DNA from 3 places in the Cellulomonas sp. H30R-01 genome. Region 1 is predicted to be linked to each of the others. Evidence: riboswitches for the same ligand, from Rfam matches in the RefSeq annotation. Region 1 holds a riboswitch; each other region holds the start of a gene.
What was found. A riboswitch is a leader RNA that binds a small molecule or an ion and turns the genes downstream of it on or off. The one in region 1 is predicted to bind thiamine pyrophosphate.

Region 1 (9,715 bases):
GGGTGCGTCGACGGCGGTGCAGTCGGTCGCGAGCTCGGCGCGCCGGACGAGCAGCTCGGCCGGCACGTCGACGCGCCACAGCTCCTGACCCGTCGCCGCGAGCAGCAGCACCGCGCCGTCCTCGAGCCGCACCGACGACCCCGGGCCGCCGCTCGTGCCCGTCGACCACAGCGGGGTGCCGTCCGCGGCGGACAGCACGAGGTTCCCGTCGTCCTGGACGACGAGCCGCGCCCCCGGGCCGGTCGCGGCGGGCGCGGACCACACCGGGCGGCCGTCGTAGCTGAGCGCGAGCGTCGCCTCGTCGAGCCGCAGCCGCAGGCGCCCGTCCGACGACCCGAGCTCCTGCCCGGTGGCCAGGGGTGCGCCCGCGGCGAGCTGCGACGGCCCGATCGCGGTCTGCGACGACCACAGCGGCGTGCCGTCCGGGTCCCACAGCACGACGTCGCCGTCGTCCTGGACGACGAGGGTCGCGCCCGGGTGCCCGGCGGTCCGGGTCCGCCACGCGCGCCGACCGTCGGTGTCGGTGACGACGAGGTTGCCGTCCTCGCGCAGGACGAGCGACGACCCCGGCTCGTGCGTGCCGGCGGACCACCGGGTCGACGCGTCCGGTCCGAGCAGCACGACGTCGCCGTCGTCGAGCACCTGGAGCGTGTGCCGGCCGTCGGGCGACGTCAGCGCGTCACCCGGGTGGAGCTCGCCACCGGGCGGCAGGATCGACGGCAGCACGGCCGTGCCGGACTCCCACGTGACCGAGCCGTCGGGCGCCTCGACGACGACGTCGCCGTCGTCCCGCACGACGAACGCGGCCCCGGCGGACCCCGCCGTGCCCGTGCTCCACACCGTCGAGCCGTCGGGCGCGACCAGCACCACGTCGCCCTCGGGTGTCACGGTGAGGTGCGCACCCGGGGTCGCGGTCCCGGCCGTCCAGCGGGGCACGCCCTCGGCGTCGTAGAGGCCCAGGTCGCCGTCGGGCTGCACGACGAGCGTCTGCGTCCCGTCGGCCGACACGAGCCCCTGGCCCGGTTCGAGGGCCTCGCCCGCGAGCAGCCGGTCCTGACCGGACGCGGCACCCGCGGGCACCGCGCCGACCAGCACCGACGTGACGACCGCGAGCACGACCGCGACCACGGCTGCCGCCCGACGGCCCCGGGTCCGCGCCGGCGCACGGTCCACCTGTCCTCCCACGCCTTCCCCCCTCAGCGCACGTTCGGCTGGTGCGAGGGGAGGCGGTGTGCCACGACCATGGCCCCACTCGCGTGCCCCCACCCTAAGTGACGTCGGTCACATCGGTGAAGGGTGATTCGTCCCTCCGCGGGGCGAGGGCGTCGGCGCCGGCACGGGCCACTGCAGCCACGGGCTGACGGACGCCGACGCGTCGGGGCGGACCTGCACGAGCCGGTAGTCGACGATCCGGCGCCGGTCCGGGTCCCAGCGCAGCACCGTCATCTCGGCCGTCCCGTTGAGCGGTCCGACGGTCGGCTGACCGAGCGTCGCGCCCGCGGTGCTCGAGCTCACGTACTGCACGCCCTCCCCCACCACGGCCGGGCCGACACGCTTGTGCAGGTGCCCCGAGACCTGCGCCGGGACGCACCCGTCGGTCAACGCCGGCGTGCCGACGCGCGGCGTGTGGATGAGCAGCAGGTCCACGCCGTCCTCGTCGTCGCACGCGGTCTGCGCGAGCCGTTCCGCCATGTCCTGCGGCGACTCGTCGGTCGCCGACGTGCCCGAGCCGACCCGCGTCTGCGCGGGGTCGTGGTCGCCGAGGATGCGCACGCCGTCGACCTCGACGACCGACCCGTCGAGCACGCGCGCGCCGCTGCGCGCGTACACCGCCGACGTCTCCGCGGAGTCGTGGTTGCCCGGCGACGTGACGAGCTCGACGCCGTCCGGGACGGCGCGCGCGAACGTCGTCACGCAGTACTGCTCGACCCCGGTCCCGTTCATCGTGGTGTCGCCCGCGTCGAGCAGGACGTCCGCGCCGGACCGCTCCACGACGGTCGCGATGAGCGGCGCCATGCCGACGTTGCAGTGCAGGTCGGAGACGACGACGAGCACGACCGGCTCGGCCTCGTCGTCGCCCGCGGCCGCGGAGGTCGTCGGGCTCACGGTGAGCGGGTCGCGCGCCTCCTGGGCGTCGATCACCGGCTGCGTCGCGTCCCACGCCGCGTCCAGGGCCGTGCCGGCCCGCGCGTAGAACGCCTGGTTCTCGCGGTAGGCGTCGACGACGTAGCCGCCGTACGTGTCGATGACGCCGCCCAGGCGGCCCGTCACACGCGCGCCCTCGAGCGGGGTGTCGTCGAACACCGCCGACGCCGGCCGCGACGCGTCGGGCTGGTCGCGCTCGCCGACGCTCGCCGTGAGGACCGTCCCCGCCACCACGACGGCGACCGCACCGCCCGCGATCGCGCGCCGGTGCGGGCGCAGCGCGGCGACCAGCTCACCCCGACGCGCAGGTCCGAGCATCCAGCGCCCGAGCCACCACACGGCCGTGAGCAGCGCGAACGTCAGGGCCGCCCGACCCAGCGCGTCCGCGACGAGCGCGCGTGCGACGTCCTCGAGGGCCGCCTGCGGGGCCGAGAAGAACGCGAGGTAGCTGCGCAGGTCGCCGTTGAGCGCCTGGAGCGTCGTCGCCTGGTCGAGCTCGGTGACCGCGGCCGGGATCTCCTGCACCGTGACGCGCACGCCAAGAGTGAGAGGCAGCGGCGAGTCGATCTGCAGCGTGCCCACGGGTCCGAGGTCGATCGTCACCGTGTCGTCGGTCGTCACGTCGTAGCGCGCCTCGTGCGGGCCGAGGCTCAGCTCGACCGACGCGGTGGTGACCCCCACCACGAGCGCGACGAACGCACCCGCGACGACGACCGCGAGCCGCCGCCACGTGCGCGGGGAGGGGCGGCGCAGGCCGCGCCACCACGAGCTGCGCGCACCCGTGCCGTCCGGCGTCTCGTCGGGTGCGGTGCTCATCGCACCCGAGCCTAGACTCGGCCGGGTGCGTCGTCGCGGCTACGTCCTGACGTCCGACTGGCGCGTGGGCGCCCCGCTCGCGCGGTGCTGGGACGTGCTCGCCGACCCCGCCCTCACCTGGCCCGTGTGGTGGCCCCACCTGCGCACGCGCGACGTGCGGCCCGTCGACGGGCTCGTCGGGAGCTCCGCGACGCTGCTGTTCCGGACGCCGCTCGGCTACGCGCTGCGGGTCGGTCTGGTCGTCGAGTCCGCGCAGCCGCAGCGTCGCGTGCTCGTGCGCGCGTCGGGCGACCTCGAGGGGCACGGCGACGTCGTGCTCGAGGCGCTCGCACCCGACCGCACGCGGATCGGCGTCGTGTGGGACGTGCGCACGACGCGGGCGTGGATGAACGCGACCGCTCCCCTGCTGGGCCGTGTCTTCACGGCGTCGCACGCGCGCGTCATGCGGCTCGGCGAGCGCGGCCTCGACGGGCACCTGGCCGCGACCGCGCCGGTCGCCGACCCGGCACCCGACGTCACTGGTACGTGACGAGGTCCGGCACGGGCTGCACGGCGTAGGTCTGTGCGGGGTCGAGCATCGGCTTGTCCTCGTCGACGAAGTTCTTCCACCCCCAGTGCACCGCGGGGGCACCGTTGCGCAGGGTCGCCCACGTGCCCGCCTTGGCGGGCTGCGAGCCCTGGCCGTCGACGTGGATGACCGTCGCGAGCTCGTCGTGCGAGGTGTCCAGGCCCTCCCGGCCGCTGATCATCCGCAGGCTGAACTGGTGCAGGACGAACATCTTCTGCGGGAGCACGCGCTCGCGCGTCAGGCCCGCGAGCCACGCGCTGACCGCGTTGACCTCCGCGACCCCGACCGACCCGATCTGGCGCAGGTGCACCTGGTCGGGCGCGAGCCGCCACTCCGGGTCGAGCGCGAGCCCGACGTACGGCAGCGCGAGGAGCTCGGTGTAGAGCTGCGCCTGCGTGACGAAGTCGGTCCGCCCCGGCTGCAGGTCGAGGATCACGAGCTGGCCGGCGGCTCCCGCGGCCTCGACCAGCGGGCGCAGCTCCTCGACGGACCGCTCCTGCGAGTAGTTGCCGTCCGGTCCCGGCCCGGCCGACGCGATCGTCGCGATGACCTCGACCGCCGGCACCACCGCGTCCCCCGTCAGCGGGCGGTACGCGTCGGCCTGACCCTGCGCACGCGCGACCGTCGCGGGCACGTCCTGCTCGCCGAGCACCCCGAGCGCCGCCGTCCCGGGCGTCCCGTACAGCGCGACGTACCGCTTGCCGGGCTGCCCCGGCACCGCCGGGAAGACCAGCTGGCCGCCGCCCGGCAGCTCCACGCCGGTCGAGGCCGTCGCGACGCGTGCCGCGAGGCGGTCGGGTGCCCCGAACCCGTCCCCGAGCGCGACGACGTGCGCCGGCCGGCGCTGCGCCAACGCCTGGACCGTGCCCGCGAGCGCGCGCGGGTCGCCCCCGGGGACGTCGAGGGCCTCGACGCCCATGACCGCGGCGTTCGCGACCGCGACCGGCAGTGCGCCGGTCACGCCCGTGAGCAGGACCGTCGACTCGACGGGTGCCGGCGGCGCGGTCCGCGGCAACGCCCCCGTGCCCGTCCCGCTCGGCGACGCGCTCGCGCGCGTGCCGCGCGACGCCGACGGGCTCGCGGCGGTCGGCGTCGCGTCGGCGGAGGGCGAGGTCGCGGGCGCGGGTGACGCGCCGTCCGCCCGGACGACCGTCACGCCGTCAGGGACCGGTGCGGTCGCCCCGACCGCCACGGCCCAGCGCGTGCCGAGACGCTCGAGCTCGGCCGCGAGGACGTCGGGCGGCACGCCCGGACCACCGAGCAGCACGGGCGCCCCGAGCCGCGCGCCCTCCCGGATCGCGGCGTCCTGCGCGGCCGGGTCGGCGGCGTCCGCGAGGACGACGACGGGTGCGCGCGCGACGAGCGTCCGGACCACCTCGAGCGCGGCCGTCTCCGCCGACGCCGCGGGCAGCACGGTCGCGGGGAGCGTCGGCTGGACCGCCTCCGCGGCGAGCGGGGACGCCGACGGCGACGGGGTCGCGCTCGCGCTCGTCGTGGGGTCCGGCCGGCCGTCGTCGGCCGTGCAGGCGCCGAGCCCGAGGCACGCGGCGGCGGCGACGAGCGCGGCGGTCCGGTGGTGGACGGGCCGGCGGGTCTGCCGGCGGATCGGCTGGCGCGGCTGACGGATCGGCACGGTCCTCCCTCGACGGTCGGCGCCCCACTGTACGGGGGCGGCTCGAGCGTCCGCCCCTCGGGAGAGTCCGCGGACGGCGGTCGCCGGGCGGACCGGCGCGGCCGTCCGCGCACCGGCCGACCGCGCGACGACCAGCGGGCGGACCGGGCTTCCGGGCGGCCGCGCACGAGCGCTACGGTCGGCGGCGACAGAAGCCCCCGGGGAGCGCAGGAGCGCTGAGAGTGCGGCCGGACACCACGTCCCACCCGCAGACCCGTGGAACCTGACCTGGTTCGCACCAGCGTAGGGAGCAGGGCACTCGTCGCCGACGGCCGCGTCGGCGACCGGCGTCCGTCGGGCTCGACGCGACGCCTCGTCGCGCCACCCGGACGGTCGTCGGTCGTGCGCCGTCGCGCGGCCCCGTGCTGCTCGCCGGGGGTCCGCCACCGCACCGGAGGACCACCATGAGCACCCCCGTCACCGCCCCCGACCGACGCGCGGTCGCGACCGCCGCCGAGCTCGGCGTCGGCGCCCGCTTCTCCCTGCACCCCGCGTCCGGCGACGCCGTGCGCGTGATCCTCGACGCGCTCGCGCACGCCGACCGCGACCGCGTCACCGTGACCACCGACGACGTGTCGACACTCGTGCGCGGCACCGAGCACGACGTCGTCCGCTACGTCCACGACGTGCTCACCGCGGCGGGCCGCGACGGCACGCACGTCGCCGCGCACGTCCAGCTGTCGCGGGGCTGCCCGGGCGAGGTCGCGTGCGCGCTGCCCGACGACGTCGTGCTGTCGGCCGTCGCACCGCCCGACCTGCCGCCCACGGGTCTGCGGGCCGCCGCGCACTGGGCGCTCTACCCGCTCGACGACGGCAGGCCCGGGCACCCCGGCGACCACATGCGGGCGATCGAGCAGGCGATCGCCGTCGCGCGCGCCCGTGCCACGGTGTCCGCGTCGCACTTCGTCACGCGGCTCGACGGCGACCTCGCCGACGTCCTCGGCGCCGTCGCGGACGCGTGGCTCGCCGCCGCCCGGCACGTGCGGCACGTCGTCGCGCACGTCACGATCACGCTGCACTCGCCGTCGTGGGCGGACGGTGCCGCGGGCGGGGCGGCGGCCGGCGCGACGAGCGACGTGGCGACCGCCGCCTCGTCGGCCGGCGCGACCGCCCGCGCGGCGACCGCCGTGACGGACGCCGACGTGGCCGGGGTGGACCGATGAGCGCCGCACGCGCGCGCGTCACGCTCGCCGAGCTCGTCCTGCTGGCCGTCCTCGCCGTCGTCTTCGGGTTCCTCTACTGGGCGCTGGTGCAGGCGTGGGGCGCGCTCCAGCTCGCGATGGGGCCCTTCGGCGACCTCGCCCAGCACGTGCTCATCGGCGGGTGGATGGTCGCGGCCCCGCTCGCGGTCTACGTCGTGCGCAAGCCCGGGGTCGGGATCGTCGTCGAGCTGGTCGCCGCGTTCGTCGAGGTGGCGTTCCTCGCGTCGCCCGTCGGACCGACGCTGCTCGTCGTCGGTCTCGTGCAGGGCGCGGGTGCCGAGGCGGCGTTCGCGCTCACCCGGTACCGCCGCTACGGGTGGGGCGTCTTCGCGCTGTCCGGGGTCCTCGCGGGGCTCGCGAGCACCGCGCTCGGGGTCGTGCGGTTCGGGTGGCTCGGGCAGGACTGGTTCGCGTGGCGGCTCGGGCTGCAGGTCGTGAGCGGGCTCGTGCTGTGCGGGCTGCTCGCGCGCGTGATCGGCGACGCGCTCGCGCGGACCGGGGTGCTCGACAACACGGCGCTCGGCCGCGCGCGGCGTGGCCGGACGGCGACGGCGACGCCGGTGGCACCGGCCGGACCGGACGGGCCCGTCGAGCGGACCGGACCGGACGCGCCCGTCGAGCCGGCCGGACCGGACGACCCGGCAGGACCGGACGACGCGGAGGTCCCGGTGGACGAACGGACCGGCGCCCGGTGATCCGGGCACGCGGGCTCACCGTCCGCTACCCCGACGCGCCGCGCGCGGTGCTCGACGGCGTCGACCTCGAGGTCCGCGCGGGCGAGCACGTGCTGCTGCTCGGCGGCTCGGGCGGGGGCAAGAGCACGCTGCTGCGCGTGCTCGCCGGTGTCGTGCCCCGTGTGGTCGACGCCGACGTGGCGGGCGCGGTCCGGGTCGCGGGCGTGCAGCTGCCCGCGGACCACGTGCCGCCCTCGACCGGCTACCTCACGCAGGACCCGGCCGACCAGCTCGTGCTGCCGACCGTCCGCGACGAGGTCGCGTTCGGGCTGGAGAACCGCGCGGTGCCGGCCGCGGAGATCCCGCCACGGGTCGAGGCCGCGCTCCGTGCGGTCGGTGCCGCGCACCTCGTCGACCGGCGCACCGCGGAGCTGTCGGGCGGCGAGGGGCAGCGCGTGGGGCTCGCCGCGACGCTCGCCACCGGGCCGGACGTGCTGCTCCTCGACGAGCCGACCGCGCTGCTCGACCCGGCGGCCGCCCGCGGTGTCGCGGCCGCGGTCGCGGCGACCCGGACGTCGCACCGCGCGAGCGTGCTCGTCGAGCACCGCCTCGACGAGCTGGGCGTCCTGCCGGGGCGGACCGTCGTCCTCGACGCGGCCGGGCGCGTCGCGGCGGACGGTCCGACCGCCGGGGTCCTCGTCGCGCAGGCGTCCCGCCTCGCCGACCTCGGGCTCGCGCTGCCCCTGCGTGCCGAGCTGCGCGCGGCGGGGGTCGGGTCGCTCGACGACCTCACCGGCCGCGACCCGCGACGGACGGGCGGAGTCGCGCCCCCGGGGGCACCGGCGGCGCACGTCGTGCTGCGGGCGCGCGGCGTGCGCGTGCGTCGTGACGGGCGCGACGTCCTGCACGGCGTCGACCTCGACGTGCGGGCGGGGCGGGTCACCGCGGTCGTCGGCCCCAACGGGTCGGGCAAGAGCACGCTGCTGCTCGCTCTCGCCGGGCTGCTGCCGGCGGCGGGCGGCGTGCACGGCGGGACCGTCGGGTCGGTCTTCCAGCGGCCCGAGCACCAGCTGCTCGCGCGCACCGTGCGCGACGAGGTCGCATGGGGACCCCGTCGCGCACGGCGCGCCGACGTCGACGCGCTGGTGGCGGCCGCGCTCGGCCGGTACGCGCTCGACGGACTGGCCGACCACGACCCCTTCCGGCTGTCCGGAGGCCAGCAGCGACGCCTGTCGCTCGCCGCCGCGGCCGTGTGCGGGCACGACGTGCTGCTCGCCGACGAGCCGACGTTCGGGCAGGACCGGCGCACGACGCTGGCCTGCGGCGACGCGCTGCGCGGGCTCGCCGACGAGGGGCGCGGCGTCGTCGTCGTGACGCACGACCTGCGCCTCGTCGCCGAGCTCGCCGACGACGTCGTCGTCCTGCGTGCGGGTCACGTCGCCGGTCGCGGCACGACGGACGACGTGCTCGCCGACGCCCGCCTGCTCGGCACGGCCGGGCTCGTCCTGCCGCCCGTCGTCGCCGCTGCCCTCGCCACGGGCCGACGGGTCCGGACCGTGCTCGGCGCGCTGCGGTCGGCCGCGGCGGCGGCGTCCGGTGGGGAGGAGCCTCGGCGCCCGCACGGGCGCCGGTCGGTGCTCGCGGCGGGCGTCGGGGGCACACCGTCCGGGCACCCGGCCGGTGTGCCGTGAGCCCGGCCGTGCTCGGCCGCGCGCTCCCGCACGACTCGGTGCTGCACCGGCGGAACCCGACCGTGAAGCTCGCGGTGTCGTCCGCCGTCGCGCTCGTGCTGCTCGTGCCGGTCGACCCGTGGACCCCGGCGGTCCTGCTCCTCCTCGCGCTCCCCGCGACGACGCTCGCGGGTCGCCTCGGCGCGCGGACGGTGCTGCGCGCGCTCGCGCTCTTCACACCGTTCGCGCTGTCGCTGCTCGCGGTCAACGCGGTCACGCGGCCGGGCGCCGTGCTCGCGCACGTCGGGGCCCTCGACGTGACGACGACGGGTCTGGCCGTCGGCGGCGCGCTCGCGCTGCGCACGCTGCTCGTGGGGCTGCTGTCGGTGGCCTTCACGCTCACGACCGACGCGGGGCGCCTCATGACGAGCCTGCACCAGCACGCACGCCTGGGGCCGCGGGCGACGTTCGCGGTGCTCGCGGGCTACCGGGTGCTGGAGGAGCTGCCGGGACGGTGGGAGACGGTGCGCCGCGCGCAGGCCGTGCGCGAGCCCGAGCGTCGCCCCGGCGCGCGCCTGCCGTCCGACCCCGCCTCGCTGGCCCGGGCCGCGTTCACCGTGCTCGTCGTGTCGCTCCGGCAGGGCGAACGGCTCGCGATCTCCCTCGAGCAGCGCGGGCTCGGCGCCGGCCCGCGGACGGTGGCGCGGCCGGTGCCGCTCGACCGCCGCGACCTCGTGCTCGCCGTGGTGGTCCTGGGTGCGGTGGGCGTGGTCCTCCTCGCGTCGTGGCGGACCGGGGTGCTGCAGACGTGGTCGACGGTGGGCTGACGCGGTCGGTCGGCGCGGTCCGTCGACGCGGTGGGCCGCGCGCGGCCGACGCGGTCCGTCGACGCGCTCGGCTCGTCGGGCGGGGCCGAGAGGCGGGTGCGAGGCTCGGCACATGGCGCACGACGAGGTCGAGACCGCGTT
Region 2 (9,715 bases), 840 kb from region 1:
GCGGACCTGCCGGCGGTCGAGCTGCAGGACACCATCACGAACGCGCTGATCTACCGCACGGCGGCCGTCGAGCGCACGGGCGACGCCCGCGCCCTCGGCACGGCCAGCGCCGACGGCCAGGCGTTCGCGAACGCGCGTGAGCCCATCGCGCAGGCGTTCACGCCCGTCGCGGGCGGCGAGCCCGTGCTCGTGGTCGTCAACCACCTCAAGTCGAAGGGCTCGGCCGGTCCGTGGCCGGGCGACGCCGACACGGGCGACGGGCAGGGGGCGTCGAACGAGTCGCGCGTCCGCCAGGCGACCACGCTGCGCGACTGGGTCCCGACGATCCAGGGCGACACCGAGGCCGTCGCGCTCGTCGGCGACTTCAACGCGTACACGCACGAGGACCCGCTGCAGGTCCTGTACGACGCGGGCTACGTCGACGCGGTCGACCAGCTCGCGCCGGGGCAGTGGTCGTACACGTTCTCCGGGCTGTCCGGCTCTCTCGACCACGTGCTTCTCAACGCCGCGGCGCGCGAGCGCACGACCGGTGCGGACGTCTGGGAGATCAACGCCGAGGAGTCCATCGCGCTGGAGTACAGCCGGTACAACTACCACGGCACGCTCTTCTACGCGGACGACGTGTACCGCTCGTCCGACCACGACCCGGTCGTCGTCGGCCTCGCCGCCGGGGACAACACGGGCCCGGTCGACCTGACCTTCCTCAACATCAACGACTTCCACGGGCGCATCGACGCCAACACCGTGAAGTTCGCGGGGACGGTCGAGAAGGAGCGTGCGGCGGCCCCCGGCCCGGTCGCGTTCCTGTCCGCGGGCGACAACATCGGCGCATCGCTGTTCGCGTCGGCCGTCCAGCAGGACCAGCCCACGATCGACGTGCTGAACGCGCTCGAGCTGCGCGCGTCGGCGATCGGCAACCACGAGCTCGACGGCGGGTTCAGCGACCTCACGGACCGCGTGGTCCCCGAGGCCGACTTCACCTACCTCGGCGCGAACGTCTACGAGAAGGGCACGACGACCCCGGCGCTGCCGGAGTACGCGCTGCTCGACATGGGCGGCGTGACGGTCGGCGTCATCGGTGCCGTCACCGAGGAGACCCCGACGCTCGTCACCCCGGGCGGCATCGCGACGCTCGACTTCGGGGACCCCGTCGCGGCCGTCAACCGCGTCGCGGCGCAGCTCACCGACGGCGACGCGTCCAACGGTGAGGCCGACGTCATCGTCGCCGAGTACCACGAGGGGGCCGGTGCCGGCACGCCCGACGGGGCGACGCTCGAGGAGGAGGTCGCCGCGGGCGGCGCCTTCGCGGCGATCGTCGAGGACACGTCGGCCGCGGTCGACGCGATCTTCACCGGCCACACCCACAAGCAGTACGCGTGGGAGGGCCCCGTCCCCGGCGACGCGGACCGTACCCGGCCGATCGTCCAGACCGGCTCGTACGGCGATTTCATCGGCAAGGTCGTGCTGACGTACGACCCGACGACCGACGAGGTCACGGCGCACACGCAGACGAACGTGGCGCGCACGACGGACGCCGACGCGACGCTCATCAGCACGTTCCCGCGCGTCGCGGCGGTCAACCAGATCGTCACCGACGCGCTCGCGTACGCGGCCGTCGTGGGCAACCAGCCCGTCGGCTCGGTGACCGCGGACATCACGACCGCGTACTCGGGCGGCTCCTACGTCAACGGCGTCTACGTCGGCTCGGGCCCGCTGCCCAGCACCGGCCGTGACGACCGGTCGAAGGAGTCGACGCTCGGCGGCCTGGTGGCGGACTCGCTGCTCGACACGCTGGCGTCACCCGAGCGCGGTGGCGCCGACATCGGAGTCGTCAACCCGGGCGGCATGCGCAACGAGCTGTTCTCCGCGCCCGACGGCGTCATCACCTACGCCGAGGCCAACGCGGTGCTGCCGTTCGTCAACAACCTCTGGACCACGACCCTCACGGGCGACCAGGTGAAGACGATGCTCGAGCAGCAGTGGCAGACCAACCGCGACGGCACCGTCCCGAGCCGTCCGTACCTGCAGCTCGGCCTGTCGTCGAACGTCACCTACACGTACGACCCCGACGCGCCGCTCGGCTCGCACATCACCTCGGTGACCGTGAACGGCGAGCCGCTCGACCCGGCGGGCGAGTACCGCATCGGCACGTTCTCGTTCCTCGCGCAGGGCGGCGACAACTTCCGGGTGTTCGAGGACGGGGCCGACACGGCGGACTCGGGTCTCATCGACCGGGACGCGTGGATCGCCTACCTGCAGGCGCACCCGAACCTGTCGCCGGACTTCGCGCGGCAGGCCGTGGGTCTGGCCGACGTGCCCACGAGCGTCGAGGCGGGCGGCCAGCTCGCGTTCGACGTGACCGGGCTCGACCTGACGAGCCTCGGCTCGCCGCTCAACACGTCGCTCGACGTGCGCGTCGACGGCCAGTCGATCGGCACGGCGACGGTGACGAACGGCGCGGCGACGGTCGCGGTGACCGTCCCGGAGAGCACCCCGGCCGGCGAGCACGTCCTCACGCTGGTCGCGAGCCCCAGCGGCACCACGGTGACGCTGCCGCTCACGGTCGAGGAGGGCCGGGCGTCGTCCACGACGACCCTCACCGCCAAGCCGACGACGCAGGTGGTCGGCAAGTCGAAGGTCAAGCTCACCGCGACCGTCACGTCCGACGCGTCGGTGGCGGGTGCGACGGTCGAGTTTGTCGCCGGCGACACCGTCCTCGGCTCCGAGACGCTGTCGAAGAAGGGCTCGGCGACGTTCACGCTGCCCGCGAGCACGCCCGCCGGGACCTACCAGGTCGTCGCCCGGTTCGCCGGCACGGCCGACGTCGCGCCGTCGCAGTCCGCGCCGGTGACCGTCACGGTCACGCAGGTGAAGACGCACACCGGCCTGGACGCGACCCGCACGACGCAGAAGCAGGGCTCGCTCCTGCCGACGCTGCTCGTCGCGGGCGTCGTCCAGGAGAACCTGCGGATCCCGTCCGGGAAGGTCGAGATCCGTGAGGGCGCGACCGTGGTGAGCCGGCACGACGTCGTCCTCGGCGTCGCGGTCGGCCGTGTGCCGCACGACGCGAGCGTCGGCACGCACACGTACACCGCGACCTTCGTGCCCAGCGACCCGGACGTCGCACCCAGCACGAGCGACCCGGTGACGGTGCGCGTCACGCGCTGACGTGGCCCGCCGGAGGCCCGGCCGTCCGCCCCGCGAGGGGCGGCGGCCGGGCCTTCGTCGCATTCGGGCCTTTCGTCCTCTGTGCCCGGGCCGTCCTCGGGAGCACGCTGGACCCATGGCCGATCCGTCGCGCACCGACCGACGCCCCCTGCCGCTCGCCACGCACGGACCGCAGCCGTGGGAGCCGCCCGAGCTGCGGCACACGCCCGGCGGCGTCTGGGCTCCCGACCCTCTCGCGGTGCCCGCGGTCGCAGGCTGGGTCGACCCCGACGACCGCGTCGTCTGGTTCGAGCACCGCAACCCCGTGTCGGGCAGCGGCACCACCTGGGGCACCGTCCGGTAGCCGGTCCGCACGACCGTGCGCACGACCCGTCCGCACGAGCTGTTCGCACGACCTCCGACGACCCGTCGGTCCACCTGGTGAGCGGTGGGCCGACGGGTCGTCGGCGTCGTGGCTAGCCTGAGCGCACTGACACGGGGTGCCCCGCACCGCCCGACCGGGCGGACCAGGGGCTGAGATCACACCCGCCGAACCTGATCTAGTTCGTACTAGCGAAGGGATGTCGTCGCGATGACGTCTGCCCACCACCCGTCCACCGATCCGCACGGTGACGCGCTCGCGCTCGCCGACGCCGCCGGCGAGGCGCTCGCCGCGGTCCGTGCGGCCACGCCGCTCGTCCAGTGCCTGACGAACGAGGTGACCACGAACCTCGTCGCGAGCACCCTCCTCGCGGTCGGGGCGTCCCCCGCGATGGCGGCCGTGCCCGGTGAGGCGGAGGAGCTCGCGGGCGTCGCGGGCGCCGTCCTCGTCAACCTGGGCACGCTCGACCCGGACCTGCGCGCGTGCGTCGAACCGACGGTCGCGACGGCCGTGGGTGCGCGCACGCCGTGGGTGCTCGACCCGGTCGCCGTGGGCGTCCTGTCGGTGCGCACCCGCCTCGCGGCGCGGCTGGTGGCCGAGCGCCCCGCCGTGGTGCGCGGCAACGCGAGCGAGGTGCGCGCGCTCGCGGGACGGCTCTCCGCGGGCCGCGGTGTCGACGCGCGCGACGGCGTCGACACCGCGCGCGAGGCGGCGACCGGTCTCGCGGCACGGCACGGGACGGTCGTCGCCGTGTCCGGCCCGGTCGACCTCGTCACGGACGGCGAGCACGAGGTGCGGCTCGCCGTCGGGCATCCGCTCCTGACCCGGATCACGGGCGCCGGGTGCGCGCTCGGCGGCCTGACGGCCGCGTTCGCCGCGGTCACCGAGCCGCTCGTCGCCGCGGTCGGGGCGACGACGCTGCTGGGCGTCGCCGCCGAGCGCGCCGCGGTGGCTGCCGCGGGGCCCGCGTCGTTCCAGGTCGCGCTCGTCGACCACCTCGCCTCGGTCGCACCCGACGACCTCGCGGCGCGCGTCGTGTCGGCGGCGACGGTCGAGCGCGCGGCGGTGCCCGCATGAGCCGCGTGCTGCCCGACGGCCCGTACCTCGTGGTCGACGCGGACACCTGCGCGGCCGCCGCGCGTCGACCCGCCGACGTCGCCCGGGCCGCCGTCGACGCGGGTGTCCGCGTCCTGCAGGTGCGCGCCAAGCGAGCGCCGGTCCGCGACCTCGTGGCGCTCACCGTCGACGTCGCGCACGCGGTCGACGGCACGGGAGCCCTGGTGGTCGTCGACGACCGGGTCGACGTCGCGCTCGTCGCGCGCTCGCGCGGCTGCACGGTCGCCGGGGTGCACGTGGGCCAGGGTGATCTCGACGTCGTCGACGCCCGGCGGCTCCTCGGCCAGGACGCGCTCGTCGGCGTGTCCGCGGCGACCGCCGAGCACCTCGCGGAGGTCGACCCCGCGGTCGTCGACTACGTCGGCGCGGGTCCCGTGCGGGGGACGCCGACGAAGCCGGACGCAGGCCCGCCGCTGGGGTTCGACGGCCTGCGGGCGGCGGTCCACCGCAGTCCGCTGCCGGTCGTCGCGATCGGCGGCCTCGGCGTCGCGGACGTCGTGGCCGTGCGCGAGACCGGTGCGCACGGGCTCGCGGTCGTGTCGGCCGTCTGCGCGGCGCCGGACCCCGCGCGCGCCGCGGCCGACCTCGTCGCGGCGTGGACGACGGCGGTCGGGCGGAGCGCGTCGGACGTCGACGCAGCGCCCGCCCGTGCCGCGGACACGCTCACGCGTGCCGGCGCCGCGCGTCCGGCCGGGACGGCCGCCGTCACGGTGCGGGCGGGGGCTGCGCGATGACCGGGCACGGCCCGGCGGCGGGGTCGCGCCCGCGGGTCCTGTCGGTCGCGGGGACCGACCCGACCGGAGGAGCCGGGATCCAGGCGGACCTCAAGGCGTTCGCCGCGCACGGCGCCTACGGCATGGCGGTCGTCACGGCGCTCGTCGCGCAGAACACGCACGGCGTGCGGGAGGTCCTGGTGCCGGACGTCGCGTTCCTGCGCGCGCAGCTCGACGCGGTGTCCGACGACGTGACGGTCGACGCGGTGAAGATCGGCATGCTCGCGACGGCGGCCGTGGCCGACGAGGTCGAGGACTGGCTGGCGCGCCACCGGACGCCGTTCGTCGTGCTCGACCCGGTGATGGTCGCGACGAGCGGCGACCGGCTGCTCGACGACGACGCCGTCGCCGCCGTCCGTCGGCTGCTCGCGCACGCCGACGTGGTGACGCCCAACCTGCCCGAGCTCGCGGTCCTCGCGGACGAGCCGGTCGCGCCCACCTGGCCGGACGCGCTGCGGCAGGCGGCTCGGGTGTCGCGCACCGCGGCCGTCACCGTGCTGGTGAAGGGCGGCCATCTGCCCGGCACCGCGAGCCCCGACGCGCTCGTGGACGGCACGCGTGTCGTCGAGCTGCCGGGTGAGCGTGTCGCGACCACCAGCACGCACGGCACAGGGTGCTCGCTCTCGGCCGCGCTCGCCGCCCTGCGCCCCCGGCGGCCCGACTGGGCGTCGGCGGCCCGGGACGCCAAGCGCTGGCTGGGCGGTGCGATCGCCGCGGGCGAGGCGCTGCGGGTCGGCTCGGGCCACGGGCCCGTCGACCACTTCCACCACGCGCCGCAGCTCGGCCTGCCGCCCTTCACCGACGAGGTCGCGGGCGCGCTCGCGGCGGCCTGCGCGGCGTCCCTCGAGCAACCGCTCGTGCGGGGTCTCGCGGACGGCTCGCTGCCGTTCGAGGCGTTCGCCGAGCAGCTCCACCAGGACGCGCTCTACCTCACGGCGTACTCGCGCGTGCTCGCGCGCGCGTCGGCGCTCGCCCCGACGGCGGACGGCCAGGAGTTCTTCGCCCGTGGCGCGCACTCGTGCCTCGCGGTCGAGCGCAGCCTGCACGAGACCTACCTGGCGCGGGCGGCCGTGCGCCCGTCGACACCACCGTCGGCGGTCACGCGCGCGTACGTCGACCACCTGGCGGCCGTCGCGGCGCACGGGTCGTACGCGGAGGTCGTCGCGGCCGTCCTGCCGTGCTACTGGGTGTACGCGGAGGTGGGGGTCGCGCTCCTCGCACGGGCGGACGCCGGCCCGGGCCACCCGTACCGCGACTGGGTCGCGACGTACGGCAGCGCGTCGTTCACGGACCACGCCGCGCACGCGTGCCGGCTGGCCGATGCCGCCGCGCAGCACGTGGACCCGGTCACGCGCGAGCGGATGGTCGCCGCGTTCGAGGCGTCGTGCCGCCACGAGGTGGCGTTCTTCGGGCAGGTCGCGGTCCTCGCGCCGGAGCGGCAGCGGCCGGCCGCCGCGCTCGTGGCCCGGTGACGCGGGTGCGCGGCCCGGGCGTGTGGCCCGGACCGCGCACCGGCGTCAGACGTACTGGTGGTACGCGGGCAGGTCGAGGATCCCGTTGCCGGACAGACCGATGACGATCGTCTCCGCCTCGGTCGCTGCGCGCGCGTACGCGAGGGCCCCTGCGACGGCGTGCGTCGACTCGGGCGCGGGGATGATCCCCTCGGCGCGCGCGAACTCGACGCCGGCGGCGAACGCGTCCTCCTGCTCGACGGCGATCGCGGACAGCAGCCCGAGCTCGTAGGCGTGCGACACCATCGGCGCCATGCCGTGGTAGCGCAGGCCGCCGGCGTGGATGGGCGGCGGCACGAAGTCCTTGCCGAGCGTGTGCATCTTGAGCAGCGGCGTGAGCCCGGCGACGTCGCCGAAGTCGTACCGGTACTCGCCCTGCGTCATCGACGGGCACGCGGCGGGCTCGCACGCGACGACGCGGGTGGTCGCACCGTCGCGCAGGTTGCGGCCGAGGAACGGGAACGCGAGCCCGCCCAGGTTGGAGCCGCCGCCCGCGCAGCCGAAGACGACGTCGGCGGTTTCGCCGATCTCGTCGAGCTGCGCGAGGGCCTCCTGCCCGATGACGGACTGGTGCAGCAGCACGTGGTTGAGCACGGAGCCGAGCGCGTAGTGCGCGGCGGGGTTCGTCGCGGCGGCCTCGACCGCCTCGCTGATCGCCATGCCGAGCGACCCGGTGGTGTCGGGGTCCGCCGCGAGCATCGCGCGACCGGCCTCCGTCAGGTCGGACGGCGACGGGTGGCACACGCCGCCGTACGTCTCCATCTGCATGCGGCGGTAGGGCTTGGCGTCGTACGACGCGCGCACCTGCCACACCTCGCACTCGAGCCCGAGCAGGGAGCACGCCATCGACAGCGACGCGCCCCACTGGCCGGCACCGGTCTCGGTCGTGAGCTTCGTGATGCCCTCGACCGCGTTGTAGTACGCCTGCGCGACGGCCGTGTTCGGCTTGTGCGACCCGACCGGGCTGACGCCCTCGTACTTGTAGTAGATCCGTGCGGGCGTGCCGAGCGCACGCTCGAGCCGCACGGCCCGGACCAGGGGTGACGGCCGCCACAGCGCGTACAGCTCGCGGACGGTCTGCGGGATCTCGACCCAGCGTTCCGTCGTCACCTCCTGCGCGATGAGCGCCATCGGGAACAGCGGGGCGAGGTCGTCGGGCGTGAGCGGCTCGCGCGTGCCCGGGTGCAGCGCGGGCGGGCACGGCTCGGGCAGGTCGGCCGCGAGGTTGTACCAGTGGGTCGGCACGGACGAGGGGACGACGACCCCGAGGGGGTCGGTCCGGGGGGCGGGGCGCACGTCGTCGGGCGTGGTGGTCATGGCGTGACCCTAGGCTGCGACGACGGCGCCCCGCGCCGGAACGACGCTCAGATCGCGCAGGAGTCGTCCGTGCACGCGGCCGCGTCGGCGTCCCCGAGGACGGTCAGCGGGTTGGCCTCGCGCCATCCCGCCTCGAGCAGCTGCGTGAAGACCGCAGCGGGCTGCGCGCCGGACACGGCGATGCGTCGGTCGACGACGAAGAACGGCACGCCCGTGACGCCGAGCAGCCGCGCCTGCGCCTCGTCGGCCCGCACGGCGTCGGCGGCGCGCTCGCCGTCGAGCACCTCCCGGACGTCGTCGCCGGACAGCCCCGCCGCGGCGAAGCCCGCGGCAGCGGCGAGCTCGACGAGCGTCGCCGGGTCGCCCAGGTCGCGTCCGTGCTCGAAGTGCGCGGAGAAGAGCGTCTCGACGAGCGCGTCCGCGAGCGGCGCCCCGCCGACCTCGGCGGCGACGTGCACGAGCCGGTGCGCGTCGAACGTGTTGAACGCGAGCGCGCGGTCGAAGTCGTACGCGAGGCCCTCGCCCGCGGCCACGGCCGTCACGTGCGCGAACATCTCGCGCACGCGGTCGGCGGGCATGCCCTTGTGCTCGACGAGCGCGTCGATCTCCGGACGGCCCGGCCCGGTGGGCGTGTCGGGGGAGAGCTCGTAGGAGCGCCACGTGACGCGCACGTGCGCGCGGTGCGGGAACTCGGCGAGCGCGGAGGCGAACCGGCGCTTGCCGATGAAGCACCACGGGCACGCGATGTCGGACCAGACCTCGACGTGGAGCGCGCGCGGGCCGACGACGGACCCGTCGACGTGGTCGAGGGCGGGGAGGGTGGTCACGGGAGGATCAGGACCTTTCCGGTGGTGGAGCGCGACTCGAGCGCGCGGTGGGCGTCGGCCGCGTCGGCCAGGGGGAACGTGGCGCCGACCCGCACGTCGAGCGTGCCCGCCCGGACGGCGTCGAAGAGCTCGCGCGCACGCCACTCGAGCTCGTCGCGCGTCGCGGTGTGGTCGCCGAGCGTCGGACGGGTGAGGAACAGGGAGCCGCCGGAGTTGAGGCGCTGCGGGTCGAACGGCGGCACCGGGCCCGACGACGCGCCGAACAGGACGAGCGTGCCGCGTCGGGCCAGCGACGCGAGGGACGCGTCGAAGGTGTCCTTGCCCACGGAGTCGTAGACGGCGTGCACGCCGCGCCCGCCCGTGAGGTCGCGCACGAGCGCGGGCAGCTCGGTCGTGAGGTCGTCGAGCTCGCGGTAGCGGATGACCTCGGCGGCGCCGGCCTCGCGCGCGAGCGCCTCCTTCTCGGCGGTCCCGACGGTCGCGACGACGCGCGCGCCGCGCTGCGCGGCGAGCTGGGTGAGCAGCAGCCCGACCCCGCCCGCGGCGGCGTGCACGAGCACGTCGTGGCCGACCGCGACGGGGAACGACGACGTGACGAGGTAGTGCGCGGTCATGCCCTGCAGGGGGAGCGCGGCGGCGACC
Region 3 (9,715 bases), 2.1 Mb from region 1:
GCCTCCGCGCGCTCGACGTCGACGTCGACTCGGGTCACCGCTCCTCCTGGAAAGTTCGGGTGCCCGAAACTCTATACCCGGTCACCCGCATCCTCAGGACGACAGGCCGAGGTCAGGCCGCCTCGACCTCGCGCACCCACGCGGTGGCCGTCTGGTGGAAGCCGACCTTGCCGAAGTACTCGCGCATCGCCGGCGCGGGCTCGACGTGCAGCTCACGCAGGCCGTGCTCGGCGAAGACACCGGAACGCCGGTACACGAACTCACCCGGCGTGAAGTCGCGGAACCGGGTGGTCACCCAGTCGAGGTCGACGACGCCGACCCCGTCCCCGACGTCCCGGACGACGACCACCCCGACGACCTCGTCCCCGCGCGCGACGAGGAACGCCGACGCGTCGTCGGCGAGCGCGAAGCCCGGCTGGAAGCGGCGGATCTCCTCGGCGTGCACGTCGAGGAAGTGCCGCACCCACGCGTCGCCGGTCCCCACGTCGACGACCGTGTAGGCGCGCTCGTCGTGCCGCTCGCGCAGCAGGCGCCACAGCCAGTAGACGTCGATGATCGCGATCGCCCCGTTCATCACGGCGAACGCCCAGATCCCGACGATCGCGTTGTAGCCGGTCGCAAGCACGGCCCCGACCAGGTTGAGCACCCGGAACCGCAGGACGCGTGCCTGCATGAGCGACACGACGACCAGGACCGATCCGAGCCACCCGACGACCTCGAGCCAGAGCATGCCCGCCAGTATCCCCGCCTCCGCGGGAGCTGCCCGGCCCGGGCGTGCACCGCTGCGCCGGACGGGTGGCTGCGGCGGGTCGGGAGCGAGGGATCCGCGTCGTTAAAGGTCTCGACCCGGCCCGGCGGACGGGTCGACCCTGGACGGCATGGCGTCATGGTCGATCCACGAGGTGCCCGTGCCCGAGTCCGTCGACGCGCCCGGGGCCGGACCGCTCCTCGCGCTCACCGACGTGGCCAACCGTGTCATCGCGCACGAGTGGGGCAACCACGACTACGACCGCACGCCGCAGGAGGTCCTCGGCGCGCTCCGCGACCAGGCGTACGTGCGCAAGCCGCGCTTCCTCGTCACCGACGACGACGGGACGCCGCTCGGCTACCTCGCGATGCTGCTGCCGCTGCAGGAGAACACGCACACCGCGTACGTCGAGATCGGCGTCCTGCCCGAGCACCGCGGCCAGGGCATCGGGTCCGCGCTGCACGACCACGCGCTCGACGTCGCGCGCGCCGCAGGCCGCCGCTCGCTCACCGGGAGCACCGACCACCGCCAGGAGCCGCCCGCGGGCGACGGCACCCTCGTCCCGAGCACGGGCACGGGACGCGTCGCCGCCGACGCCCCCGCCGTCCGGTTCGTCGCGTCGCGCGGCTGGCAGCTCGAGCAGGTCGCGCGCCGATCCGTCCTCCCGGTGCCGGTCGACCCGGACGTCCTCGCCGCGCACCGCGCGCAGGCGCAGGCGTTCGCGGGCGACGAGTACCGGATCGTGCACTGGGGGTCCGCCGCCCCCGACGAGTGGGTCGACGAGTACGCGACGCTCAACACGCGCATGAGCACCGACGTCCCGCTGGGCGGCCTCGACTTCGAGGAGGACGTCTGGGACGCGAAGCGCATCCGCACGACCGAGGCGCAGTTCGTCGACCGCGGCATCGAGCTGGTCGTCGCGGCCGCGGAGCACGTGCCGACGCACACGCTCGCCGCGTACACCGTGCTCATGCTGCCGCCGGAGAACGAGGAGTTCGTGCACCAGGAGGACACGCTCGTGCTCAAGGAGCACCGGGGTCGACGGCTGGGGATGCTCGTCAAGGCGGCGAACCTCCAGCGGCTCGCGGAGGTCCGGCCGGGCGCGCGACGGGTCGCGACGTGGAACGCCGAGGAGAACTCCTACATGCTCCGCATCAACATCGACCTGGGGTTCGCACCGAGCGGCGGCTCCGGGGAGTGGCAGCTCCGTCTGGAGTGACGGGGGCGTCAGGCCCGGCGCACCCCTGGTGAGCTGGAGGTCACGCGCCGACGGCCGTGCCGTGCGGCTGCGAGCGCGCCCACCAGCCGGACCAGCGCTCCTCGACCTCGGCGAACGTCGCGTCGTCGATGCCGTACGTCGAGAGCACCGCGCCGACCGTGCCGTGCGGCGGGTGGCTCGCGACGGGCACCTCGGTGATGACCAGGAACGACTCCGTGATGCCGTGCAGCTGGATCCCGAACTGGTGCTCCGCCTTGTAGACGAGCGTCCCGCCCAGCAGCGTGCCGTCGGGGCGTCGTGCCTGCACGTGGCCGCCCACCGGGATGCCGCGCACGCCGTGCAGCCCCGCACGGTCGAGCAGGCGGTCGCTCCGGTCGCCCGCGTCGAGCCCGAACACCGACAGGGTGCGGCGCTCCTGGCCCGGGTGGGTGCGCAGCAGGAACTGCAGCTGGTGCGCGAACTGGATCCAGCCCTCGTCGATCGGGTCGTACACGCCGTCGTACGTCGCGAGCCCGTCGTGGCTGCGGCGCGTGATCGTCAGGTGCGTGTGCCCGGGGTCGTGCGACGCGGCGGTCACGGCGATGACGTCGTGGCTCGGCGTCGTGAGCGTGTGCGAGAGGTTGTCGCCCTCGTAGGACTGCCCGACGACCGGCTGGGCGATGAAGTAGTCGCGGATCTCGGCGTCGAGCCCGTCGTAGTCCCAGCCGAACCACTGCCGGACGAGCTCCGGCTGGCGCAGGTGCGCCCAGGCGGTGTGCAGGTCGGCGTGCAGGTCGAGCGACACGATCTCGCGGCGGTCGAGCGTCATTCGGACATCACCTCGGCGTCGTCGGCGGGTCCGTCACCGCCCGGTGCCGGACCCTTCCGACGGTAGTGCGACCGGCGCGCCGCCGCCTCACCACGCCGTCCCTGAGACGGGCGACGTCGCCCGGGGAGCCGTCATCCCGGGGCGTCGAGCGGCAGGACGGCCAGGGCGTCCGGGTCGACGGCGAGCGGGACGACGCTGCCCGGGTCGAGCTGCACCCCGACGGGCGCGAGCGCGGTGACCGGCCCGATCCCGTCCACGTCGACGCGCACCTCCGACCGGCCGCGCCGCGAGGTCACCGCGAGCACCACGCCCTTGACCCCGTCCTCCCCGATCGCCCCGACGACGCCCGGCGACGGGACGCGCTCCACGACGAAGGCGCCCTCCGCGAGCGCGACGACGTCCCGGTCACGGGGAGCCGGCGTGGCACCGCCACCGTCGGCGGCGCGCGGGACGGCGCCGACCTCGCCCCGGTGCGCGAGCGCACGGACCAGCGGCGCGGCCACCGCGGCCGTGACCGGCACGAACGCCTCGTACCCGAGGAACTCGGCGACGCGACGGTCGGCGGGCCGCTGCCACAGGTCGGCGGGCGTGCCGACCTGCAGGACCCGGCCGCGATCCATGACGGCGACACGGTCGGCGACGGCGAACGCCTCGTCCTGGTCGTGCGTGACGAGGACGGCGGTGGTGCGCGTCGCGACGAGCGCGGCGCGCAGGTCGACGGCGAGGCGCTCGCGCAGCGACCGGTCGAGCGCCGACAGCGGCTCGTCGAGCAGCAGGAGCCGGGGGCGGGGAGCGAGCGCGCGGGCGAGCGCGACACGCTGGCGCTCACCGCCGGACAGGGTCGCGACGGGTCGCGGTCCGTACCCGGCGAGGCCGACGAGGTCGAGCAGCTCGTCGACCAGCGCGGCGCGTCCCCCGGCCGCCCACGTCCGTCCGTCATCGCTGCCGGGGCCGGCCCCACGCCCTTCCGGGCGCCGCCCCGCGAGCCCGTACGCCACGTTCCCCGCGACGTCGCGGTGCGCGAAGAGCTGGCCGTCCTGGAACATCAGGCCGAAGCCGCGTCGGTGCACGGGCAGGCCGTCGACCGGCTTCCCGTCGAACGCGACGGACCCGCCCGCGAGCGGCTCGAGCCCGGCGACGGCGCGCAGCAGCGACGACTTGCCGCAGCCCGACGGTCCGAGCAGCGCGACGACCTCGCCGGCGCCGACGTCGAGGGAGACGCCGTCGACGGCGGTCGTCCAGCCGCGCCGCCCGGCGGGGTACCGCACGACGACGTCCTGCACGCGCAGTCCGCTCACCAGTCACCTCCGGGGTTGCCGGCCCGCAGCCGTTCGCAGGCGGCGACGATGCCCGCGGTGAGCACCGCGAGCACGACGGACGCGGCGAGCGCCGTGCCGTAGGAGTCCGCACCCGGCCGGCCGATGAGCCGGAAGATCACGACGGGCAGCGTGGGCCGGTCGGGGCGGGCGAGGAACGAGGTCGCGCCGAACTCGCCGAGCGACGCGGCGAACGCGAAGCCGACGGCCAGGCCGAGGGCGCGCGCGGCGACGGGCAGGTCGACGCTCGCGAGGACGCGGCCGGGTGCGGCGCCGAGCGTCGCGGCGGCCTCCCGCAGACGCGGGTCGATCGCGCGCAGCACGGGCAGGACGGTCCGCACGACGAGCGGCACGGCGACGACGGCCTGCGCGATCGGCACGAGCACGGGCGAGGTCCGCAGGTCGACGTCGAGCCCGAACGGCTGGTGCATCGACAGCAGGAAGCCGAAGCCGACGGTCACGGCCGAGACGCCGAGCGGCAGCATGAACACCGCGTCGAGCCCGGCGACGGCCCGGCGGCCGACCGCGCGACGCGGGCGCCGCGACACGACCAGCGCGACGAGACCGCCCACGACCAGCGCGATCGTGGTCGCGTCGAGCGCGACGCGCAGCGACGTCACCGCGGCGTGCAGCGGGCTCACCCCGAGCGTGTCGGCGGGCGCGGCCAGCGCGACGTAGTGGTCGACGCCCCACCCGTCGGCGGTGCGCAACGAGCGCAGGACGAGGTTGACGAGCGGGAGCGCGAGCAGCACGACGACGACGCCCGTCAGCGCGGCGGCGGCGAGGTCGAGCGCGTGCCCGTCGCCGCGCGGGACCCCGGGGGGCCGCCGGAGCGTCAGGGCGCGGACGGTCGCGGTCGGGGCGCCGAGGTCGAGCGCACGCTCCCGCCGGGCCCGCGTGCGCCCGGCGACGAGCAGCGCCCCGGCGACGACCACGAGCTGCACGACCGACAGCACGGCGGCGGCGCGCAGGTCGAGGAACTGCGTCGTCTGGATCCAGATCTCGGTCTCGATGGTCCCGAACCGCAGGCCGCCCAGGACGAGCACGGTGCCGAACGCCGTCGCGGAGAACAGGAAGACGAGCGACGCAGCCGACGCGACCGCGGGCGTGAGGGCGGGCAGCGTGACGGTCCGGAACGCGCGCCACGGCGACGCGCCGAGCGCACGCGCGGCCTGCTCGGCGCGCGGGTCGAGCCGTTCCCACAGCCCGCCGACGGCCCGCACGACGACGGCGTAGTTGAAGAACACGAGCGCGGCGACGACGGCCGCGAAGGTCCCGTCGAGCCGCAGGAACCCGAGCGGCCCGCCGTCGACCAGCAGCGACCGGAACGCCACGCCGACGACGACCGTCGGCAGCACGAACGGCACCGTGACCAGCGCGCGCACGGCTGCCCGCCCGCGGAACGTCCGCCGGTACAGCACGAACGCGCCGGGCACCCCGAGCAGCACCGACACGATGGTCGCGACCGACGCCTGGGCGAGCGTCAGCCCGACGATCCGCCAGGTGCGCGGGCGGGAGAACACGTCCGCGAAGCCTGAGAGGTCGAGCGCGCCGTCGACGACGAACCCGCGCGCGACCATCACGACGACGGGCCACGCGAAGAACAGCCCGAGGAACAGCAGCGGGACCACGACGGCCGCGGTCCAGAACGCGACCGTCCCCGCCGACGCGCGCGCCCGCCCGCCCGGCGCCGCGGGGGCGTCGGGTCGGGCGAGCGTCGTCGTCATCGGGGTCAGCCCGCGACGATCTCCGACCACGCCGCGAGCCACTCCTCGCGGTGCGCGTCGACGTCGGCGGGTGCGACCTCGAAGGGCGCGTCGGCGAGCGGGGCCCAGCGGGCCCACTCCTCGGGCAGGTCGACGGCCGTGCTCACCGGGTACATGTACATCGACCCCGGGATGTCGGCCTGGACCTCGTCGGAGAGCAGGAAGTCGAGCAGCTGCCGCGCGCCCTCGGGGTTCTCCGCGTTCGTGAGGACGCCCGCGTACTCGACCTGCCGGAAGCACGTGTCGAGCAGCGCGCCCGTCGTCGGCTCGTCGGCGCCGTCCGGCACCGTGAACGGCGGGGACGACGCGTACGACAGCACGACCGGGCGCGGCCCGTCGCCGCCGCCGCCGCTGAAGTCCGTGTAGTAGGCGTCCGACCAGCCCTCGGACACCTGGAGGCCGTTCGCGACGAGCGCCGTCCAGTAGTCCTGCCAGCCGTCCGCACCCTTCGCGCCGACGGTCGCGAGCAGGAAGGCGAGCCCCGGCGACGACGTGACGGCGCTCGGGACGACGAGGAGATCCTTGTACTCGGGCTTCGTCAGGTCGTCGAGCGACGCGGGCTCCGCGACGCCGTGCTCGGTGAACCACGCGTGGTCGACGTTGAGGCACACGTCGCCGAAGTCGACCGCGGTCAGCGCCTCGGACCCGTCGACCGCGTACTGCGCGGCGTCCTCCGCCGCGGGCGCGGACGACGTGTACGGCTCGACGACTCCCTCGTCGATCGCGCGCGACGCGAACGTGTTGTCCACGCCGAACACCAGGTCGCCGAGCGGCGCGTCCTTCGTGAGGACGAGCTGGTTGACCAGGGCGCCCGCGTCGCCGGGCTGCACGACCTCGACCGTCAGGCCGCTCTCCTCCTCGAAGGACTCCAGCAGGCCGTCGGACAGGCCGAACGAGTCGTGCGTGACCAGGGTGACGGTGCCGCCGGACCCCCCGGACGCGGACGGCGCGGGGTCGCCGCCGCCGATCGCGGAGCAGCCCGCGAGCGCGAGCGCGAGGACGGTCCCGGCGGTCAGCGCCAGGACGGGGACGGACGTGCGGCGGGGCGTGCTCGCCATCGGTGGTGCTCCTCCCTCGTCAGCAGGAGGGGGTCCCCGCACCCGTCGCACGGCGGCACCCTCGCAGGGGCGCGCCGACGACGACTGCGGAGACTGAGAAGCCCGACTCCCTACGCCGGTGTGAACCGGATCAGGTTCGAGGGTCTGCGGTGGTCCGCACTCTCAGCGTCCTGGCCGTCGGCGGGGCTGCCGGCGACGTGACGCTCCCCTGTCGTTCGCCTGCGATCCTACGCCCGTCCGACCAGCGGTCCGACCCGTCCCCGGCTAGCGTGGACGCCGGTCCCGTCCCCGACGCCCGGAGGTCTCCCCGCATGGACAAGCAGTCGACCGTCGCGAAGCTCGTCGGGATCGGCGGCGCGCTGGTCGCCGCGTGGCTCGCGCAGCAGGTGGTGGCCCAGGGGTGGAAGGCGACGCGCGGTCACAAGCCGCCGAAGCCCGAGGACGAGGGCGACTACCGGCTCGGCGAGGTCATCGCCGCCGCGGCGATCACGGGCGCGCTCGTCGGCGTCGCCCGCGCGCTCGCGACCCGCGGCACCGCCGCGTTCACCGCCCGCACGGAGACGGGCCGCGAGCTGGTCGACTGAGCCGAGTCCGGCGCCGACGTGTTGGAGGCGGTGGCCGTCTGATCGGTGCGTGTCCCTCGCCGTCCACGTCGTCGACGACGCGGTCGTCGTCCTAGATGACCGGCCACGCCTCCGTCGCGCGGTCGGGGGCGAGGGTCGGCACCTGGTCGGTGTTGAAGACCTCGCGCAGGACGCGTCGCGCCGCGAACCAGCCGGACAGCCCGTGCACGCCCGGACCGGGCGGGGTCGACGCCGAGCACAGGTACACCCCGTCCCGCCCGGAGGCGTAGGGGTCCCGGCGCGCGCTGGGGCGGGCGAACATCTGCGTGATGGTCGCGGCGCCCGCGGAGATGTCGCCGCCGACGTAGTTCTGGTTGTGGTGGTGCATCTGCGCGGCCGGGATGCAGCGCGACGCGACGACGACGTCGCGGAACCCGGGCGCGTACCGCTCGACGTGCGCGGTCACGGCCTCGGTGACGTCGACGTCGGACCCGGCGGGCACGTGCGCGTACGTCCACAGCGGCCGCAGGCCGCCGACGCGGCGGGACTCGTCGACGACGGTCGGGTCGCTCAGCAGCGTCATCGGCCGGCGCGCGTGCCGGCCCGCCTGCACAGCCCCCTCGGACTCGACCATCTCGGCGCGCGTCCCGCCGAGGTGCACGGTGCCGGCCCGGCCGACCTCGGGCACGGTCCACGGCACGGGCTCGGACAGCACGAAGTCGACCTTCGCGGCGCCGTTGCCGTACCGGAACCGTTCGAGCGGCCGGCGGGCGCGCGGCGGCAGGCGGTCGCCCATGACGTCGAGGAGCGTGCGAGGTGAGGTGTCGAACAGGTAGGCGTGCGCGGGCGGCAGGTCGTCGCACGAGCGGACGGGGTGGTCGGTGACGATCTCCCCGCCGTGCTCGACGAGGTCGTCGACGAGCGCCGCCACGATCGCGCCCGAGCCGCCGCGCGGGATCGCCCAGCCGGCACCGGCGTGGCCGAGCGCCGCGAGCAGCAGGGCCGTCCCGGACCCCGCGAGCGACGGCAGAGCCGTGATGGTGTGGGCGGCGACGCCGGTGAGCAGCGCGGGAGCGACGTCGTCGATGAAGGGGCGGTCCCACAGGCGGGTGCCCTGCTCCAGCACGCGCAGGCCGAAGTGCACCGCGGCGGGGGCGCCGTGCGGCAGGAGGCCGCGCGGGATGCTGCGCTTGTCGCCGAGCGCGACGCGCACGACGTGCCCGGGGTGCGCGGCGAGGGGCCCGACGAGAGACCGCCACGCGGGCCCGTCGACGCCGAGGCGCTCCACCGTGCGGTCGAGGTCGTGGTACGCGATGCCGGCTCGCCCGCCGGGCAGGGGCTGCGCGAACGAGATCTCGGGCGTCAGCAGCTCGACGCCGCGCGCGCGCAGGTCGAACGAGCGGAAGAAGGGCGACGCCCACGCCATGGGGTGCACGGCCGAGCACAGGTCGTGCACCATCCCGTCGGCCAGCCCGAGGTCGAGCGTGCGCGCACCGCCGCCCACGGTGGGCCGGCCCTCGAGGACCAGGACGCCGAGGCCCGCGCGGGCGAGCGTGACGGCAGCGGCGAGCCCGTTCGGGCCGGACCCGACGACGACGACGTCCCGGTGGTGCGTCATGCCTCGATTCAACTCCTCGGCGCGTCCTCGCGGCGGGCGAACCTGGGCGCGTGCCTCAGAGCGGCCCGATGTCGTCGCTGTCGGCCCGGCGCTCGCGGTCCGCCTCGGCGGCGTCGCTGCTCGACCGCGCTCGCTCGAGGTCGGCCGTGAGCTCGTCGACCACGAGCAGGTCCCCGCGCACCTTGCCGGTGCGGTAGCCGGCGCGGCCGACCATGTGCGCGGCGACGGGCGCGGTGAGCATCTGGAACAGCGCGACGAGGACGAGCGCCCACACGGCACCGCCGGACCGCAGCCGCAGCGCGAGGCCGATGAGGCACAGCACCAGGCCGAGCACCTGCGGCTTCGTCGCGGCGTGCATGCGCGCCAGCAGGTCGGGGAAGCGCAGCGCGCCGACGCCCGCCGCGAACGCGAGCAGCGCGCCGCCGAGCAGGAAGATCACCGAGGCGACGTCGGCGACGGTGTCCCACCAGCTGTTCATCGGACCTCCCCCTCCGCCTGGCCGCCGTGCAGCTCCTCCTTGTCCTCGGGCTGCTCGCCCAGCGCCTCCTGCTCGGCCGCGGCACGGGCGGCCTCCTCGGCGGCGATCTCCTCACGCGTGCGGACCCGACCCTCGCCCTCG

Region 2: another riboswitch for thiamine pyrophosphate. It lies ahead of thiM (hydroxyethylthiazole kinase); the one in region 1 lies ahead of GXP71_RS08845 (YkoF family thiamine/hydroxymethylpyrimidine-binding protein).
Region 3: another riboswitch for thiamine pyrophosphate. It lies ahead of GXP71_RS18020 (thiamine ABC transporter substrate binding subunit); the one in region 1 lies ahead of GXP71_RS08845 (YkoF family thiamine/hydroxymethylpyrimidine-binding protein).

The regions. Positions count from the first base shown of each region.
Region 1 covers NZ_CP048210.1:1,982,234-1,991,948, forward strand. The annotation lists gene GXP71_RS08825 (D-alanyl-D-alanine carboxypeptidase family protein) at 1-1,173, opposite strand, end outside; gene GXP71_RS08830 (metallophosphoesterase) at 1,282-2,961, opposite strand; gene GXP71_RS08835 (hypothetical protein) at 2,954-3,490, shown strand; gene GXP71_RS08840 (hypothetical protein) at 3,477-5,162, opposite strand; TPP riboswitch at 5,351-5,470, shown strand; gene GXP71_RS08845 (YkoF family thiamine/hydroxymethylpyrimidine-binding protein) at 5,606-6,364, shown strand; gene GXP71_RS20545 (ECF transporter S component) at 6,361-7,098, shown strand; gene GXP71_RS08855 (ABC transporter ATP-binding protein) at 7,095-8,768, shown strand; gene GXP71_RS08860 (energy-coupling factor transporter transmembrane protein EcfT) at 8,765-9,574, shown strand; gene GXP71_RS08865 (CYTH and CHAD domain-containing protein) at 9,687-9,715, shown strand, end outside.
Region 2 covers NZ_CP048210.1:1,146,890-1,156,604, forward strand. The annotation lists gene GXP71_RS05060 (ExeM/NucH family extracellular endonuclease) at 1-3,168, shown strand, start outside; gene GXP71_RS05065 (hypothetical protein) at 3,284-3,511, shown strand; TPP riboswitch at 3,634-3,746, shown strand; gene thiM (hydroxyethylthiazole kinase) at 3,740-4,606, shown strand; gene thiE (thiamine phosphate synthase) at 4,603-5,379, shown strand; gene thiD (bifunctional hydroxymethylpyrimidine kinase/phosphomethylpyrimidine kinase) at 5,376-6,890, shown strand; gene GXP71_RS05085 (TrpB-like pyridoxal phosphate-dependent enzyme) at 6,936-8,246, opposite strand; gene GXP71_RS05090 (DsbA family oxidoreductase) at 8,294-9,073, opposite strand; gene GXP71_RS05095 (quinone oxidoreductase) at 9,070-9,715, opposite strand, start outside.
Region 3 covers NZ_CP048210.1:4,055,056-4,064,770, reverse strand. The annotation lists gene GXP71_RS18050 (Nramp family divalent metal transporter) at 1-38, opposite strand, end outside; gene GXP71_RS18045 (YgjV family protein) at 113-730, opposite strand; gene GXP71_RS18040 (GNAT family N-acetyltransferase) at 879-1,967, shown strand; gene GXP71_RS18035 (hypothetical protein) at 2,008-2,775, opposite strand; gene GXP71_RS18030 (ABC transporter ATP-binding protein) at 2,907-4,073, opposite strand; gene GXP71_RS18025 (iron ABC transporter permease) at 4,070-5,818, opposite strand; gene GXP71_RS18020 (thiamine ABC transporter substrate binding subunit) at 5,824-6,915, opposite strand; TPP riboswitch at 7,006-7,135, opposite strand; gene GXP71_RS18015 (DUF4235 domain-containing protein) at 7,227-7,499, shown strand; gene GXP71_RS18010 (NAD(P)/FAD-dependent oxidoreductase) at 7,591-9,096, opposite strand; gene mnhG (monovalent cation/H(+) antiporter subunit G) at 9,152-9,574, opposite strand; gene GXP71_RS18000 (monovalent cation/H+ antiporter complex subunit F) at 9,571-9,715, opposite strand, start outside.